DNA from 2 places in the Giesbergeria giesbergeri genome. Region 2 is predicted to be linked to the other one. Evidence: riboswitches for the same ligand, from Rfam matches in the RefSeq annotation. Region 2 holds a riboswitch; the other holds the start of a gene.
The links. A riboswitch is a leader RNA that binds a small molecule or an ion and turns the genes downstream of it on or off. The one in region 2 is predicted to bind S-adenosylhomocysteine.

Region 1 (5,795 bases), on a different contig from region 2:
TGCAGCTCTTGCACAAATTGCGTCACGCCATCACCCAACAGGTTTTGCGCTACGCCCACGCTGCGCGAGGCATCGGGCACATACACCACTGGGCCTTCGTAGTGCGGGGCAATTTTGACGGCGGTATGCACGCGGCTGGTGGTCGCGCCACCAATCAGCAGCGGGATTTTTTTCACGCGGAAATGCTCGTCTTTTTGCATCTCGGCGGCCACGTACTGCATTTCTTCCAGGCTGGGCGTAATCAAACCTGACAGGCCAATGATGTCGGCCCCTTCGGCTTTGGCCCGCGCCAAAATCTCGTGGCAGGGCACCATCACGCCCATGTTCACCACTTCAAAGTTGTTGCACTGCAAAACCACGGTGACGATGTTTTTGCCAATATCGTGGACATCGCCTTTCACAGTCGCCATGATGATTTTGCCTTTGGTGCGCACATCGCGCCCGGCCAGCTCGTCTTGGCGTTTTTCTTCTTCAATATAGGGAATCAGGTGCGCTACGGCTTGCTTCATGACCCGCGCCGATTTGACCACCTGTGGCAAGAACATTTTTCCTTGGCCGAACAGGTCGCCCACCACGCTCATGCCATCCATCAGTGGGCCTTCAATCACATGCAGTGGGCGGCCCCCTTGGGCCAGAACTTCGCGGTAGGCCTCTTCGGTGTCTTGGGTGATGAAGTCGGTAATGCCATGCACCAGGGCGTGGCTCAGGCGCTCGCCCACGGTTTTAGGGGCTTCGGGCGTGCCGCGCCACTCTAGCTTTTTGCTGTCGTCACGGGCAGCGCCCTTGGCGTTTTCGGCAATCTCGACCAAACGCTCGCCCGCATCGGGGCGGCGGTTGAGCACCACGTCTTCTACGCGCTGGCGCAGCTCAGGGTCGAGGTCGTCATAGACCCCAATCATGCCCGCATTGACGATGCCCATGTCCATGCCCGCTTGGATGGCGTGGTACAAAAACACAGTATGGATGGCCTCGCGCACCGGGTCATTGCCCCGGAAGCTAAAACTGACGTTGCTGACGCCGCCAGAGACCTTGGCACCGGGCAGGTGCTGCTTGATCCAGCGTGTGGCCTCGATAAAGTCCACGGCGTAGTTGTTGTGCTCTTCGATGCCGGTAGCGACGGCAAAGATGTTCGGGTCAAAAATGATGTCTTCGGGCGGAAAGCCCACCTCATCCACCAAGATGCGGTAGGCACGCTCACAGATTTCAATCTTGCGGGCAAAGGTGTCGGCTTGGCCTTGTTCGTCAAAGGCCATCACCACCGCAGCGGCACCATAGCGGCGCACCAGCTTGGCTTGCTGTTTGAACGGTTCTACGCCCTCTTTCATGCTGATGGAGTTGACAATGCCTTTGCCTTGCAGGCAGCGCAGACCGGCCTCAATCACCTCCCATTTGGAGCTATCGACCATCACCGGCAGGCGGGCAATGTCGGGCTCGGAGGCCATCAGATTCAAAAAGCGCACCATCGCAGCTTTGCTGTCGAGCATGGCCTCGTCCATGTTCACATCGATGATTTGTGCGCCGTTTTCTACCTGCTGGCGGGCCACGGCCAAGGCTTGTTCAAACTGGCCGTTCAAAATCAGGCGGGCAAAGGCTTTGGAGCCCGTGACGTTGGTGCGCTCACCAACGTTGACAAACAAGGTGCCTTGGCCGATAGAGACAGGCTCCAGGCCAGACAGTTTCATGGGGGGGATGGTCAATTCGGACATACGTCGCACCTGTGCAATGGAACCCGGAACAGGCGAGCGTGGTTGCCGGAGAGGGTGTGGGCAGTAAGTAGCAGCGTGCCCAAGCCTGACGGCGCCGAGTGGCTGGCCGTTGCAACGCTCCTTGGGCGCGGGCGATTTTAGCGGGGTGGCTTTTGCTTTGCGCTGGTGGCATGGCCCCACGCAGAAATTCTTGGTGATTCAACAGACCACTCAGGGTGCAGTGGTGCCATTGCTGGGGGGACTACTGATGGTGCAGCGGCCACGCACCTGGAATTTGCCCAAGGATTTGCTGCCATAGTGGTTGCCACTGCTGTCCTCTACCTCGACAGACCCAGCCACTAGATGACCAGAGACCAAATCACGGGCAATCCAGCCCCGTGTTTCTTGGAGCAGGTCGCCGTTGCGCACATTGCACACCGATTGAAGCCGGGTAAGCACAGCGGTGCGCCCTTGGAGACGCACCAACCCTACGCTTTCAGACCGCAGCGAAAACCGGCCAGTCACCTGCTCTGGATCTTGCTCGGTTTTCTTGTCTGGGTTAGACAATTTGCAGGAGGTCTCGGCCTTGAATTGGCTCTCGCCTGCATGGTGGTACACATGCAGCCAAGCATTGCGCTCGGTCAGAACATCTACTTGGCCTAGGCTCAAAAACTTGATCATCTCCAGCAGATTTTCTCGCTCTTTGCTGCTCAAGAGGCGCACCTCATCGCTGCGCCAAACGATGTTTTCTGTGCCTATATCGTCACCAGACTCGAACTGGATGGCACGAACATCCAGAAAATGCCCATCGCTCGAAAATCGTACACCATAGATGCGGTCGAAACGAACCCGATCCTCTTTGAGCTGGTATTGGACAACCAAGCCCACACCGTCTTTGTCTTGGTGGCGGATGGTGTAGATGGGCATACCGTGGTACTCATGCAGCGCCCCCTGCAAGACCAGATGCCCCCGCCCTGCCCATGGAGCAGAACGCATCCACAAGTTGCCGCTCAATTTGCAATCGCTTTGGTAACCCGGCTGGTGTACCAGTGCCTGCGAGGCGGGCAGGGGCAACACCACCCGTGGCTCTGCGTCTTGCGCTATGGCTTGGCAGACCCAGCACAACAAGGGGAGAAGTTTGCGTTGCATGAAAGAGCACCCCCGCACACCCAGAATGGGTTCAGTGTCGCTCTCAATGTAGTGCAGTGGGTACGGCTTGGCAAGCCGTCAGGCTTGCGGCATGGGCCCAGCACAGGCCGATGCTGGTAGCCCAAAAATGCGGTCAAACACCCAGTTGAAGCAGAAGGTGTAAACCAAGAAGAACACCACCATCCAGAAGTCCATCACCAAGGCCTGCCAGAGGCTGACGTTGAACCACCAGGCAAACACGGGTATCAAAATCAGTGCCAGCCCACCCTCAAAACCAATGGCATGGGCCATGCGTCGGCGCAGGCTGCGCCCGCGCACTGTTTGGCGAGCCTCCCAGCGTTCAAACAGGGTGTTGAACAGCAGGTTCCAGAGCACGGCAATGGCCGAGGCCAGCACCGCTACCACGCCCGAATGGCCGGCCCCCTGATCTGACAGCCACATCAGCCCGATGGTGGCCGCCACAATGGCAATCAGTTCATACAACGTGACATAAACGACGCGGCGGCGCAGGCCGTACAGGCCGGGAATCAGGGCGGGGGGATGCATGGTGGCAATGTACCAAGGCTGGCGTATCCGTGCAGGAGCAAGGCCTGTGGCCTGCCGTGGCCTTAGCAGGGTGGCAGCCGTGGGTGTTGCAGAAAAAAGCGCAGCATTTCTTGCGAGGCGTTGACCCCCAGCGGGTCGGTATAGCTGCCTTCGGGGCTGCCACCAGCCCACGCATGACCCGCACCATGCAGTTGCCAGTGCTCCACCAGCACCCGGTCGGGCATCTGGTCGTGGTGGCCTTCCCAATACACGGTACGGGTGTAAGACTGCCCGCCTGCCGATTGTCCGGTGCAGGCGCACCGTTGCAGTGGTACGCCCCGGCGCATGGCATCGGCCAACACGGCATCCACCAGGTATTCGCCATTGCGCACATGCACGGTATCGTCCGAGTCGCCATGAAAGACGATCACGGGCAAGTGCGGCCCTTCGTCTAGGAGGGCTGGATCGGTTTGCGGGCCGTGGCTCATGGCCCGCAAGGCATCTTCTATGTTGCGGGCAGCTCTGGCCTGCAAACCGGAGTGCACGCCCACGGCAGCAAAGAGGTCTGGGTATTCGCTGCCCAACAGCGCCGCCATGGCACCACCCGCCGACAGCCCCGCCACATAGATGCGCCGCCTGTCCACGGGCTGCTGGTGGGCGGCTACATCGTCCACCAGAGCCACCAACAGCGCCAATTCACCCGTACCTCGGCGCTGGTGTTGGGGGTCAAACCAGTTCCAGCAGCCTTGGGGGTTGGCCCAAGGCGACTGGGCGGGGTAGAGCACCAACACGCCCGCTTGGGCTGCGGCGGCATTCATGGCGGTGCCCAAGGCAAAATCTTCGGGGCTTTGGTGGCAGCCGTGCAGCATCAGTACCAGCGGCAGTGGGTGGTGGGCAGCGGCGGCGGGGGGCACGAACAGCCAGTAGTCGTGTGCCACACCCTGCCAGCGCAAAGCAACGCGCCCAAACTGCCCCGGTGCCAGAGGGGCTGGTGGTTTGGTCAGCAGGCTGTCTGCCACCAAATTGCTGCGCACCAGCTTGGCAGATTCAGACAACAGCAGCGAGAAGGGGTCCATCCAGTTCATGGACATTCGGGGCAAGCCCCGCCGTAAATTCTCAGAAACACAGGACCAGCAAAGGGTGGGCACGGACATGCCCTGTCCCCATGCAGGAGACGATGGGCGCAGAAAGGTTCAGGCTTTTTTGAGGAACTCGGATTTGAGCAACAGACTGCCAAGGTCGGTTTTGCAATCGACGTTGTGCCCATCGGCCCCATCCACCAAGCGGATACCTTTGATCTTGGTGCCCTTTTTGAGGGTGGCACCTGCCCCTTTGACCTTCAAATCTTTGATCAGAATAACGGCATCGCCATCGGCCAATGGGTTGCCGTTGGCATCGCGCACCACGCCATCGTTGCTGGCTTCATCGGCATCGGTGGGGATGGGGTTGGCAGGCCACTCAAAACCGCAGTCGGGGCAGACACAGTGGTCGCCATCGGGATAGGTGTTGTCTAAGCCGCATTGGGGGCAGGGGGGCAAGGTGTGGGGCATGTATACGCACGGGTGTAGTGATCAGAGGCCCGCCAGTGTGGCACAAGCGGGCCTGCCACTCAGCGGCGGTGGTGAGGCCTAAGCAGTGCCAGCAGGGGCCAAGAAAACACAGCAGCCACTGTGCCCAAGCCCAGAGCCACAGCCAACAAGTTGGCCCAGTCTACCCAGTAATCCAGATTGGACAGGGACGATTGTGTGAGCGTAGGCACTGTCAGAAACAGCAGCAGCGCCACCACCGCACCTACGCCCACTGCCCGTGGCCCCTGTTGCCAGCCGATATGCTGACGGGCCCACACCAGCAGCACCAGCCAAACCGCCAGGGCCAGCGCCACCACTGGCCAGATGCTCAGTGCCAGCTCGTACACGATGTTGATCACCAGCCAGATTTCGTACATGGTGTGTCTCCTGTGGTGTGGGTTTTAGACGCGGCCCTTGAGCACCGACAGATAGGCGGGCTTGAGCATCCGCACCTTCATCAGCCAGGCAAAGTAGCTCTCTTGCAGGGGCTCGATCATGGGCAGGGAGGGCACCAGCCGCCCCTCGTAGTCAAACTCAATCAACATGGCCGAGCCTTCGCGCACGATCATGGGGCAGGAGGTGTAACCATCAAACTTCTGGCTGGGGGTGTTGCCTGCTATCACTTCCACCAGATGTTGGGCCACGATGGGGGCGCTTTTTTTCACGGTGGCCGCCGTCTTGCCGCGTGGGGTGCCGTTGATATCGCCCAAGCCAAACACATTGGGGTAGCGCCGGTGCTGCAAGGTGTCTTTGTTCACTTCGAGCCAGCCGCCTGCGGCCATCGGGCCTTCTTTCCAGGCCAAGTCGGAGTTTTTGACGGAATCGGGCGCACGCATGGGGGGCACTACATGGATAAAGTCGTAGGGCA
Region 2 (5,795 bases):
TGTTGCAGCAGGCAATCGGTAAAGCCGCCGGTGCTTTGGCCTACATCCAAGCAGCGCAGCCCGGCCACGGAAAAGCCCGTGGCGGCCAGCGCCCCTTCGAGTTTGAGACCACCGCGCGAGATGTATTTGGCCTCGGCGCTATCGAGTAACCGCAACTCGGCCATGACTGGGATTTCATCGCCGTTTTTGGCCACTTTTTGCCACGGCGCAAAGGACGACAAGCGCCACTCCACCCCGGCTGCAATCAGCCGCTGCGCTTGCGAGCGCGTGGCGGCATGGCCTTTTTCTACCAAAAAAACATCTGCACGCATAGCGGGTCACACTCTCTGGTTGGCTTAGTAGCGGTAGCTGTCGGCCTTGTAGGGGCCGTTTTTCGGTACGCCAATATAGGCGGCTTGGGCATCGGTCAGCTCGGTGAGCATGGCACCCACTTTTTTCAGGTGCAGGCGGGCCACTTTTTCGTCCAAATGCTTGGGCAACACATAGACCTTACCGGCTTGGTATTGCTCGGGCTTGGTGAACAGCTCAATTTGGGCGATGGTTTGGTTGGCAAACGAGGCGCTCATGACAAAGCTGGGGTGGCCGGTGGCGCAGCCCAAATTGACCAAACGGCCCTTGGCCAGCAGGATGATTTTCTTGCCATCGGGGAACTTGATGTGGTCTACCTGCGGCTTGATTTCTTCCCACTCGTATTGCTCAATCGAGGCCACATCGATTTCGTTGTCAAAGTGGCCGATGTTGCAGACGATGGCTTGGTCTTTCATCGCCACCATGTGTTCGTGGCGAATCACATCGCGGTTGCCGGTGGTGGTGACGAAGATGTCGGCCTTATCGGCGGCGTATTCCATCGTGACCACTTTGTAGCCTTCCATCGCGGCTTGCAGGGCGTTGATGGGGTCAATCTCGGTCACCCAGACTTGGGCGCTCAGGGCGCGCAGGGCTTGGGCGCTGCCCTTGCCCACATCGCCATAACCGGCCACACAGGCGACTTTGCCGGCAATCATCACATCGGTGGCGCGTTTGATGCCGTCCACCAAGGATTCGCGGCAGCCGTAGAGGTTGTCAAACTTGCTCTTGGTGACGGAGTCGTTGACGTTGATGGCGCGGAACAGCAGCGTGCCCTTGGCCGACATCTCGTTCAGGCGGTGGACGCCGGTGGTGGTTTCTTCGGTCACGCCGATGATGTCAGCCGACTTACGGGTGTACCAAGTGGCATCTACCGCCAGTTTGGCGCGGATGGCGGCAAACAGGATGGTTTCTTCTTCGCTGGTGGGCTTGTCCAAAACGGACAGGTCTTTCTCGGCGCGCTGGCCCAAGTGCATCAGCATGGTGGCATCGCCGCCATCGTCCAAAATCATGTTCGGGCCTTCGCCGGGGGTGCCGGCTGCGCCAAACTCAAAAATGCGGTGGGTGTAGTCCCAGTAGTCTTTGAGCGATTCACCTTTGACAGCAAACACGGGCGTACCACCATCGGCAATGGCAGCGGCGGCGTGGTCTTGGGTGCTGAAGATGTTGCACGAGGCCCAACGCACTTGTGCGCCCAGTGCTTCCAACGTTTGAATCAGCACCGCCGTTTGAATGGTCATGTGCAAGCTACCGGTGATGCGCGCGCCCTTGAGGGGCTGGCTGGCGGCAAATTCTTCGCGGATGGCCATCAGGCCGGGCATTTCGGTCTCGGCAATGCGAATTTCTTTGTGGCCCCAAGCGGCCAAGGTGATGTCGGCAATCGCGCAATCGGCGTTGGCAAAGGTGGAAGAAGGTGCATTCATGGGCGGCTCCAAACAGGGGTGAACAAACCACTGGCCGACACGGAAATTGCAGAAAAGAAAAGCTCACCGCACCGGAAGTGGATGAGCGTCGTTGCTAGGGTGGGTTCCGAGCCTCACGCCCCGCTGTGCTGGGGGCGCTGCAACGCTCCTCGGAAGTGGCCGATTATACGGAGTTGGCAGACAGCACAGTGGTGGCTGGGGGTTTGGGGGGAGCCAGCAAATGATCCACCAGCGCCACCATGCTGGTATGGGTTTGGACACCGGCGGGCCATTCGGGGGGCAGCGGTGCGCTGGGGTCTACTCCGGCGGCTTGGCCGGTGCAAACCAAGTGCAGAATGCCATGCACAGCGGCACCTGCCTGCATGTGTGACAAGCAACTGCCAATAATGCACACTTTGTCTGGGTCGACACCATAACGCTCGCAAATCTGCTCTAGCAGGCCCGGAGCGGGTTTGCGGCAATGACAACCTTCATCGGGGGCGTGGGGGCAATAAAACACCGCGTCAATGCGCCCTCCTACAGCGGCCAGTTGTTTGTGCATGGCCGCATGCACTGCATTGAGCGTGACCATGTCGAACAGGCCACGCCCCAGCCCTGGCTGATTGGCAGCCACTACCACATGCCAGCCCGCATGGTTGAGTCGGGCAATGGCATCCAAAGCGCCGGGCAGGGGTTTCCAGTCAGCAGGGGACGTGATGAACTCATCCTCGCCCAAGGCGTTGATGGTGCCGTCACGGTCAAGAATGGCGAGTTTCATGGGCCAGATTATGGGAGCAAAGCCGCAGGTGTGGTAGCTGCTGGCGCTGTGGGGGCAAGCACCTGCCAACCCGTGATAAACAAGCCTCTATGGCGTCCCTGCGCCCATTGCAACAGTAATGTGGTTTGCCCAGGTTGCCATTGGGCCGCCTGTGGATCGTCGATCAGCACCTGTTGCAAAGGCTCTAGGTTGGCGATGCGCAATACCAGCTCGGTGCCACCGGTGCTGCGCAGATTGGGAAGTTTGGCATGGCTGCCCAAGACTTGTGCTTGCACCGGGGCCAAGGGTTGCAAGCCTTGTAGGTTGTAGGGCCGCCACAGCAAGGCTGCACAGCCCACCAAACAAACGGCAACCCACAACCCCAACAGCATGCGTTGCACGGTGTGCCAGCCCCAGCGCCGCCGCACCAGCCACAGGCCGAGCGTTAGCACCAGCAAGGCCAACAATGGCCCAGCCAACTGCCAGAGCATGGCCGACAAGGGCTGCGCCCCAGCAAAGGGTGACAGTGGTAGCGCGGTGATGGTTGGGCCGCGCCCTTCTTGCCATTGCAACAGCCAGCGCAATCCGGCCAACAGTGCAGGGGGCGCAAACAGCCACCATGCTATGCGTTGCTGTGCCGTCAATGCCATGCCTGTTTTGCCCTCAAGCGGCCAAACGTGACAAGTCGGCCACGCGGTTCATGGCTTCGTGCAGGGTTTTGAGCAGACCTTGGCGGTTCAGGCGCAGATCCAGCTCTTCTGCATTGACCATCACATCATCAAAGAAGGCATCGACAGGTGCGCGCAGCACGGCCAGCGTCTGTAGGCTGGTGGTGTAGTCGCCCGCATCAAATTGCGCATTGGCCTCGGGCACAAAGCGTTGCAAGGCAGCAAACAAGTCTTGTTCTGCTTGCTCTTGCAATAGTGCCGGGTTGACATGGGCATCGACTTCGCCGGCCTTCTTCAAAATGTTGCCTACGCGCTTGTTGGCAGCGGCCAAAGCGGGGGCTTCGGGCAGGGCGGCAAAGGCGCGCACAGCCTCGAGGCGCTTGGCGACTTCGGCCAGACGTTGCGGGCGCAGGGCCAGCACGGCTTCCACCTCTTGGGCGCGGTAGCCTTGCTCGCGCAAGGAGCCTGCCAGACGGTCATAGATAAAGTCGGCCAGAGCCGGGGTGGCGTCTTGGATTTTGTCGCCAAAGGCCGGAACGGCGCTGGCCAGCAGTGTGCCCAAGTCTAACGGCAGGTCTTTTTCCACCAACATGCGAATCACGCCCAAGGCATGGCGGCGCAGCGCGAACGGGTCGCGGTCGCCGGTGGGCAGGTTGCCAATGCCAAACATACCGACCAAGGTTTCGAGCTTGTCGGCCAGCGCCACCACCACGCCGGTGGTGTTGCGTGGCAAGGTATCGCCGGCAAAACGGGGCTTGTAGTGGTCTTCAATGGCATCGGCCACGTCGGTGCTCAAGCCATCGTTGAGGGCATAGTAGCGGCCCATAATGCCTTGCAGTTCGGGGAACTCGCCCACCATGTCGGTCACCAGGTCGGTTTTAGCCAACAAGGCGGCTTGGTCTATCCACTGGGGCAGGGCGGCATCGCCCAAAGCTTGGGCAATGGCATGGGCAATGGCGCGCACGCGCTGCACGCGCTCGCCTTGGGTGCCGAGTTTGTTGTGGTACACCACTTTGCCCAAAGATTCCACGCGCGAGGCCAGCGTCTTTTTGCGGTCTTGGTCAAAGAAGAATTTGGCATCGGCCAGACGGGGCCGCACCACGCGCTCGTTGCCACCCACCACGGCGCTGGCGTCTTCGGGGCTGATGTTGCTGACCACCAAAAACTGGTTGGTGAGCTTGCCCGCAGCATCCAGCAGTGGGAAGTATTTTTGGTTTGCCTTCATTGTGAGGATCAGGCATTCCTGCGGCACGTCGAGGAATTCTGCTTCAAACTGGCATACCAGCACGTTGGGGCGCTCCACCAGCGCCGTGACTTCATCCAGCAAGGCGGCATCGTCAATGGGGCGCACGCCGTTGCCGATGCGCTCGGCTGCTGCGGCCAGTTGGCGGGCGATGTTGGCGCGGCGCTCGGTGAAGCTGGCAATCACAGCGCCATCGCGCGCCAAGGTGGTGGCGTAGCTGTCGGCGTCTGGAATTGCCACGGGCGACACAGTGGCTTCAAAACGGTGCCCTTGGGTACTGTGACCTGCCTGCAAGCCCAGCGCCTTGACGGGCACCACGGTGCTGCCATGCAGTGCCACCAAGCCGTGGGCTGGGCGCACAAAATGCACGCTGCTCCAGCCAGGCAGCTCGCAGTCGCGCTCCAATTGGTAGGTCATGACTTTGGGAATAGGCAGCTTGGCAATGGCTTCATCCAAGGCTTTTTGCAGGCCGATGTCCAACGTGGCCCCAGTGACAAGGCTGTGATAGAACAAGGCTTCGGTTTTGCCATCGGGAGCGCGGTGCAAGCTGGCTGCCACGGCAGCGGGGTCGGTGGGGTCAATGTCGGCCCCGATGGCGGCCAGTTTTTTCAGCAAGGCGGGGGTGGCATGGCCTTGGGCATCCAGACCCACGGCCACGGGCATCAGCTTGACTTGCACGGGCTTGTCTTCGGCCTTGAGCCAAATGTGGCTGATGTGCGCAGCCAAGCGGCGTGGCGAGGCATAGGGCGTGACCACGGTGTCGGCAGAGGTCAGTCCTTGGGCTTGGAGTTGCTCAAACAACAGGCCCGCAAAGGCATCGCCCAGCTTTTGCAGGGCTTTGGGGGGCAGTTCTTCGACAAAGAGTTCGACGAGCAGGTTTTGTGTGGTCATGTTGGGGTTCTCCCGTCTTCAGGCGGATTTTTTCTGGATTTGTGCGACCCACTCGCGCGGGGCCATCGGAAAGCCCAGGCGTTCACGGCTTTCGTAGTAGCTTTGCGCCACGGCCCGTGCCAAGTTGCGGATGCGACCAATGTAGGCGGCGCGCTCGGTCACGCTGATGGCACCGCGTGCATCCAGCAGGTTAAAGCTGTGTGCGGCCTTGAGCACTTGCTCGTAGGCGGGCAGGGCGAGTTGCTGCTCCATCAGGTATTGGGCCTGCTTTTCGTGGGCATTGAAGGCGGTAAACAGAAAATCGGCGTCGGAGTGCTCAAAGTTGTAGGTGGACTGCTCGACTTCGTTTTGGTGGTACACATCACCATATTTGAGGGTGTCTGTCCATTGCAGGTTGTAGACGTTGTCTACGCCTTGCAGGTACATCGCCAGACGCTCAAGGCCGTAGGTGATCTCGCCAGTGGCGGGTTTGCAGTCTATGCCGCCCA

Region 1: another riboswitch for S-adenosylhomocysteine. It lies ahead of metH (methionine synthase); the one in region 2 lies ahead of ahcY (adenosylhomocysteinase).

Annotation. Positions count from the first base shown of each region.
Region 1 is NZ_BAAGYJ010000003.1:99,831-105,625, forward strand. It holds gene metH (methionine synthase) at 1-1,706, opposite strand, end outside; S-adenosyl-L-homocysteine riboswitch at 1,734-1,835, opposite strand; gene ACYVB2_RS08430 (hypothetical protein) at 1,917-2,834, opposite strand; gene ACYVB2_RS08435 (PACE efflux transporter) at 2,913-3,380, opposite strand; gene ACYVB2_RS08440 (extracellular catalytic domain type 1 short-chain-length polyhydroxyalkanoate depolymerase) at 3,443-4,444, opposite strand; gene ACYVB2_RS08445 (zinc ribbon domain-containing protein YjdM) at 4,553-4,909, opposite strand; gene ACYVB2_RS08450 (hypothetical protein) at 4,969-5,304, opposite strand; gene ACYVB2_RS08455 (NAD(P)/FAD-dependent oxidoreductase) at 5,329-5,795, opposite strand, start outside.
Region 2 is NZ_BAAGYJ010000010.1:37,430-43,224, forward strand. It holds gene ACYVB2_RS13485 (TlyA family RNA methyltransferase) at 1-311, opposite strand, end outside; gene ahcY (adenosylhomocysteinase) at 336-1,769, opposite strand; S-adenosyl-L-homocysteine riboswitch at 1,846-1,926, opposite strand; gene gmhB (D-glycero-beta-D-manno-heptose 1,7-bisphosphate 7-phosphatase) at 1,933-2,526, opposite strand; gene ACYVB2_RS13500 (hypothetical protein) at 2,535-3,155, opposite strand; gene glyS (glycine--tRNA ligase subunit beta) at 3,169-5,307, opposite strand; gene glyQ (glycine--tRNA ligase subunit alpha) at 5,326-5,795, opposite strand, start outside.